3 regions of the Kitasatospora sp. NPDC059646 genome follow, and region 2 is predicted to be linked to each of the others. Evidence: predicted binding sites of a transcription regulator. Region 2 holds the regulator's gene; each other region holds the start of a gene.
The links. The regulator HrcA, encoded in region 2, represses chaperone genes, less so after heat shock. The targets are predictions, from matches to a motif close to TTNGCACTCNGNNNNNCNGAGTGCNAA.

Region 1 (2,200 bases), on a different contig from region 2:
GGCCGCGGTGCCGAACCACAGCACCGCCTCCTTCACCTCGCCCCGGTCGGACACCCACTCCGCCTCGGCGCCCTCCGGCACCAGCTCGTGCGGGATCCCCGGCGCCACCTTCAACGCCCCGAACGGCGTCCGCCGGGCCGCCTCCACCGCCCAGGACAGCGGCGGCGAGTACGCCTCCGGATCGAACACCCGGCCCCGCGAGGTGCGCCGCGCCGGATCGGTGAACACCGCGTCGAAACCGTCCGTGTCGACGTCCGCGACGTCGGCGCAGCGCACCTCCACCAGCTCCGACACGCCCAGCGCCGCCGCGTTCGCCCGCGCGACCTCGCAGGTCAGCTCGTCCCGGTCCACCGCCAGCACCGAGATCCCGGCCCGGGCCAGCGCGACCGCGTCGCCGCCGATCCCGCAGCACAGGTCCGCCAGCCGCTCCACCCCGAGCGCCGCGAACCGCCCCGCCCGCCACTCGGCCACGCTGCGCCGGGTCGCCTGCTCCACGCCGTGCTGGGTGAAGTACATCGAGGCGGCGTCCGCCCCGAACTTCGCCTCGGCGCGCTGCCGCAGCCGCGCCTGCTCGAACGCCGCGCGCACCAGCTCGGCCGGGTAGTCCCGCCGCAGCCGGGTCGCCAGCGCGAGCTCCTGGTCCGCGGTGAAACCCCGCAACTCGGCCAGCAGCGCCTGCCCCTGCTCGGTCAGCAGCGCCCGGAACGACTCGATCTCCACCGGCCCATTGTCCCCGCCCCGCCCACCGGCCGGTCACCGGGAAGGCGACCGCCGCCCGGGCGCCGGCCCGCGACGGGAACGGGCGTTCGAGCGGGGGGCCGGAGACCGCCCGGGCCGAACTCCGACACGACGACGTTGGCACTCTGGTTGACTGAGTGCTAACGGCGTCCTAAGGTCGTTCCTGGCACTCCCCCCAGGGGGAGTGCTAACGCGGAGATGCGTGCCTGACCCCCGCGACGGCAGCCGCGCACCCTCGCCCACCTACCTGTTAGACAACCCCGTAATCTCCGAAGGGGAGCTCGGACGTGACCACCAGCAGCAAGGTTGCCATCAAGCCGCTCGAGGACCGCATCGTGGTCCAGCCGCTCGACGCCGAGACCACCACCGCCTCCGGCCTGGTGATCCCGGACACCGCCAAGGAGAAGCCCCAGGAGGGCGTCGTCCTGGCCGTCGGCCCGGGCCGCTTCGAGGACGGCCAGCGTCTGCCGCTCGACGTCGCCGTCGGTGACATCGTCCTGTACTCGAAGTACGGCGGCACCGAGGTGAAGTACCAGGGCGAGGAGTACCTCGTCCTCTCGGCTCGCGACGTTCTCGCCATCATCGAGAAGTAAGACGTCCCCAGCCCGCCCCGGATCCGTGTCAGCACTGACAGGGGCCCGGGGCGCGGTTGTTGCTCCACGTACGCAGTCCACACCCTGAGGAAACGGGATCATGGCGAAGACCCTGCAGTTCGACGAGGACGCCCGCCGCTCGCTGGAGCGCGGTGTCAACAAGCTGGCCGACACCGTCAAGGTGACCATCGGCCCCAAGGGCCGCAACGTCGTCATCGACAAGAAGTTCGGCGCCCCCACCATCACCAACGACGGTGTGACCATCGCCCGCGAGGTCGAGCTCGACGACCCGTACGAGAACCTCGGCGCGCAGCTGGTCAAGGAGGTCGCCACCAAGACCAACGACGTCGCGGGCGACGGCACCACCACCGCCACCGTGCTGGCCCAGGCCCTGGTCAACGAGGGTCTGCGCAACGTCGCCGCCGGCGCCGGCCCGGCCGCCCTGAAGAAGGGCATCGACAAGGCCGTCGCCGCCGTCTCCGAGCACCTGCTGTCGGTCGCCCGCGAGATCGAGGGCAAGGACGACATCGCCGCCGTCGCCTCGCTGTCCGCCCAGGACGCCCAGGTCGGCGAGCTGATCGCCGAGGCGATCGACAAGGTCGGCAAGGACGGTGTGATCACCGTCGAGGAGTCCAACACCTTCGGCGTCGAGCTCGAGTTCACCGAGGGCATGCAGTTCGACAAGGGCTACCTGTCGCCGTACTTCGTCACCGACGCGGAGCGCCAGGAAGCCGTCCTGGAGGACCCGTACATCCTGATCAACCAGGGCAAGATCTCCAGCATCCAGGAGCTCCTGCCGCTGCTGGAGAAGGTCCTGCAGGCCGGCGGCTCCCGCCCGCTGCTGATCATCGCCGAGGACGTCGACGGCG
Region 2 (2,200 bases):
ACGGGGTCGGGACGACGGTGCCGAAGCCCTGGCACTGCGGGCAGGGGCGGGAGGTCATGACCTGACCCAGGAAGGACCGGGTGACCTGGGAGACCTCGCCCTTGCCGCGGCACATGTCACAGGTCTGCGCCGAGGTGCCGGGCGCGGCGCCCTCGCCGCTGCAGGTGGTGCAGGTGACGGCGGTGTCGACCTGGAGTTCCTTGGTGGTGCCGAACGCGGCCTCCTCCAGGGTGATCTCCAGCCGGATCATCGCGTCCTGGCCGCGGCGGGTGCGCGAACGCGGGCCGCGCTGGCCGGTCGCGGCGCCGAAGAAGGCGTCCATGATGTCGGAGAAGCCGAACCCGGCCGCACCGGCGCCGAAGCCGCCCGCACCGCCGCCGTTCGGCGACAGCGGGTCGCCGCCGAGGTCGTAGACCTGGCGCTTCTGCGGATCGGAGAGCACCTCGTAGGCGGCGTTGATCTCCTTGAACCGCTCCTGCGTCTTCGGGTCCGGGTTGACGTCCGGGTGCAGTTCACGGGCGAGGCGCCGAAACGCCTTCTTGATCTCGTCCTGCCCCGCGTCGCGTCGGACGCCGAGTACCGCGTAGTAGTCCGTGGCCACCAAATGCTCCGGTTTGTTCCGCCTCTAGAAGTGCTTGCGAGGGCTGCGTGAGGTTTCACGCAGCCTTGCTATGACTCGGCCAGGATCTGGCCGACGTACCGTGCCACCGCTCGCACCGCCCCCATTGTGCCCGGGTAATCCATCCGGGTCGGACCGATCACACCCAGCTTTGCCACGCTCTGGTCGCCCGAACCGTAACCGACGGAGACCACCGACGTGGAATTCAGGCCCTCGTAGGCGATCTCGTGACCGATCCGGACCGTCATCGCCGAGTCCGCGGTCTCACCCAGCAGGCGCAGCAGCACCACCTGCTCCTCCAGTGCCTCCAGCACCGGACGGATGGTCAGCGGGAAGTCGTGACCGAAGCGGGTCAGGTTGGCGGTTCCCGCCAGCATGATCCGCTCCTCGTTCTGTTCGGCGAGGGTTTCGAACAGCACCGTCAGCACGGTGCTGACGGTGGACCGGTCGCCCGGCTCGAAACCGGACGGCAGGTCCTCCAGGACCGTCGGCACCTCGGGCAGCCGGCAGCCGCCCGCCATGCCGTTCAGCTTGGCCCGCAGGTCCGCCAGCAGGGCTTCGCCGACCGGGCCGGGGCAGTCCACCATCCGCTGCTCGACCCGGCCGGTGTTGGTGATCAGCACCAGCATCAGCTTGGTCGGGGTGAGCGACACCAGTTCGATGTGCCGCACCGTGGAACGGCTCAGCGACGGGTACTGGACCACCGCGACCTGCCGGGTCAGCTGCGCCAGCAGCCGCACCGTGCGCGCCACCACGTCGTCCAGGTCGACCGCGCCCTCCAGGAAGTGCCGGATCGCCCGGCGCTCCGGAGCCGTCATCGGCTTCACCTCGGCGAGCCGGTCGACGAACAGCCGGTAGCCCTTGTCGGTCGGGATCCGGCCGGCACTGGTGTGCGGCTGGTGGATGAACCCGTCCTCCTCCAGCGCGGCCATGTCGTTGCGCACCGTGGCCGGGGAGACGCCCAGGTTGTGGCGCTCCACCAGGGCCTTGGAGCCGACCGGCTCCTCGGTGCCCACGTAGTCCTGCACGATCGCGCGGAGCACCGCAAGCCGCCGCTCGTCCAACGGACGCACGGACTGGCGCGAATCGATCAGACGCCCGTCGGGCTTGCCGTCGTCCGGCATGGGGCACGCACCTCCGTCGTCGTCCGTTGAACCGGTGGTCGGTCCACTCTGGCACTCAACTGGGCAGAGTGCCAGAACCGTACCTGCCAGTGTACGGCCCGGGCCTGACGGCAGGAACGGTCCTCCCACGTGATCCTCGACCGATTGCCTCCCCGGTCGGCGGGCCGCCGCCGACACGCCCGCATTCCCACCGAACGACCGCATTCCCACCGAATTCCCACCGTTTCGGATGGTGCCCGCGGGCCCCGCCGGTGGCAGCATCGAAGGCGAGCGAGGCGAAGGAGGAGCAGCGATGTCGGCATCACGGCAGCACTCCCGGTTCACCCCCGACCGCGGCCTGACCGGTCGGATGGTCACCACCATGTTCTTGATCGGCCTGCTCTACGTGGGCTTCACGGGGCTGCTGATCGTGCTGCTGCGCGGCGCCTGGCCGCTGGTGGTGCTGATCTCCGGCGGA
Region 3 (2,200 bases), on a different contig from region 2:
CCGGTGGCCTCGTCGCCGTCCAGCTCCAGCTTCTCGAACGCGACACCGGCCTGCAGCAGGGCGACGCCACCACCGGCGACGATGCCCTCCTCGACGGCGGCCTTGGCGTTGCGCACCGCGTCCTCGATGCGGTGCTTGCGCTCCTTGAGCTCGACCTCGGTGGCCGCGCCGGCCTTGATGACGGCCACGCCGCCGGCCAGCTTGGCGAGGCGCTCCTGGAGCTTCTCGCGGTCGTAGTCCGAGTCGGAGTTCTCGATCTCGGCGCGGATCTGGTTGACGCGACCGGCGACCTGGTCGCTGTCGCCGCCGCCGTCGACGATGGTGGTCTCGTCCTTGGTGATGACGACCTTGCGGGCGGTGCCCAGCAGGTCCAGGCCGGCGTTCTCGAGCTTGAGGCCGACCTCCTCGGAGATCACGGTGCCGCCGGTCAGGATGGCGATGTCGCCCAGCATGGCCTTGCGGCGGTCGCCGAAGCCCGGGGCCTTGACGGCGACGGACTTGAAGGTGCCGCGGATCTTGTTCACGACCAGGGTCGACAGGGCCTCGCCCTCGACGTCCTCGGCGATGATGACGAGCGGCTTGCCGCTCTGCATGACCTTCTCCAGCAGCGGGAGGAGGTCCTTGACCGAGGAGATCTTGGAGTTGGCGATGAGGATGTACGGGTCCTCGAAGCTCGCCTCCATGCGCTCCAGGTCGGTGGCGAAGTAGGCGGAGATGTAGCCCTTGTCGAAGCGCATGCCCTCGGTGAGCTCGAGCTCCAGGCCGAAGGTGTTGCTCTCCTCGACGGTGATGACGCCTTCCTTGCCGACCTTGTCCATGGCCTCGGCGATGAGCTCGCCGATCTGGGTGTCGGCGGCCGAGATGGAGGCGGTGGAGGCGATCTGCTCCTTGGTCTCCACGTCCTTGGCCTGGGCCAGCAGCTGGTCGGAGACGGCGGCGACGGCCTTCTCGATGCCGCGCTTCAGGGCCATCGGGTTGGCGCCGGCGGCGACGTTGCGCAGGCCCTCGCGGACGAGCGCCTGGGCGAGCACGGTGGCGGTGGTGGTGCCGTCACCCGCGACGTCGTCGGTCTTCTTGGCGACCTCCTTGACGAGCTCGGCGCCGATCTTCTCGTACGGGTCCTCGAGCTCGATCTCCTTGGCGATGGAGACACCGTCGTTGGTGATCGTGGGGGCGCCCCACTTCTTCTCCAGGACGACGTTGCGACCCTTGGGGCCGAGCGTCACCTTCACGGCGTCGGCAAGCTGGTTCATGCCACGCTCAAGGCCGCGGCGGGCTTCCTCGTCAAAGGCGATGATCTTGGCCATCAGAAGTGGTCCTCCGGGACACGGTCGACTGCTCGGACCAAGGGGTGCCCGCGACGGACGGCCCAGGAGAGCGGGGGTCCTGTCCCCTACCGCTTCCGGGGCCTCACCGGCCCGGTCCGTTGTCACTCTCACGCTGTGAGTGCTAACGCCAATGATTAGCACTCAGGGGTGCCGAGTGCAAGCCCATTCGGCACGCTCCGGCGACCCTTCCGGGAAACCCGCAGGCCGGGCCGGAGAACGCCGACAGGCCCGCCCCGGACGCGTCGCGCCGGGGACGGACCTGCCGTCTGTATCTGCGTGTGTGCGGTCTACCGGAGCCGTCAGGCGCCGGCGGCCCGGACCATGTCGGCCTGCGGACCCTTCTGACCCTGCGAGATCTCGAACTCGACCCGCTGGCCCTCTTCCAGGGTGCGGTAGCCGTCCATCTGGATCGCGCTGTAGTGGACGAACACGTCCGCTCCACCGTCGACCGCGATGAAGCCGTAGCCCTTCTCGGCGTTGAACCACTTGACGGTGCCCTGAGCCATTCCGAACTCCCCTTGTGCTGTGCTGGCCCTTCAGAGATCCGCGGGACGCGGACCCGGAGGTCTGGAAGGCCGGCCTGTGGGGACTCCCCCCCGTACGGCGCAGCCTCTGTCGCGGCTGAATGTATCCGGATATGCGCCCTCTGCAACAGGCCCCAATTTCACGGAAAGGCCGGGCCCCGCAGGGGATATGACGGGGCGAAAGGTATGGGGCGCGACAATTGCCACCGGACATAACGGACGTATCACCGCAAATTGCCGGAAGAATTCTGACGGCGGCCTGACAGGACGGGCGGTAAGCGGTCCGCGCATGTCTCGGAGCGCGGGACGGAACGGAGCCTGCGCGAGGTGCGGTGCGGTGAAAAACGA

Region 1: groES (co-chaperone GroES) is a predicted target of HrcA. The motif match lies at 856-882, and genes of this name have one in related genera.
Region 3: groL (chaperonin GroEL) is a predicted target of HrcA. The motif match lies at 1,463-1,489, and genes of this name have one in related genera.

The regions. Positions count from the first base shown of each region.
Region 1 is NZ_JBHWDS010000002.1:131,391-133,590, reverse strand. It holds gene ACFV1L_RS01860 (methyltransferase domain-containing protein) at 1-720, opposite strand, end outside; gene groES (co-chaperone GroES) at 1,026-1,331, shown strand; gene groL (chaperonin GroEL) at 1,432-2,200, shown strand, end outside.
Region 2 is NZ_JBHWDS010000028.1:65,303-67,502, reverse strand. It holds gene dnaJ (molecular chaperone DnaJ) at 1-601, opposite strand, end outside; gene hrcA (heat-inducible transcriptional repressor HrcA) at 670-1,743, opposite strand; gene htpX (zinc metalloprotease HtpX) at 2,036-2,200, shown strand, end outside.
Region 3 is NZ_JBHWDS010000018.1:15,960-18,159, reverse strand. It holds gene groL (chaperonin GroEL) at 1-1,307, opposite strand, end outside; gene ACFV1L_RS15260 (cold-shock protein) at 1,628-1,834, opposite strand.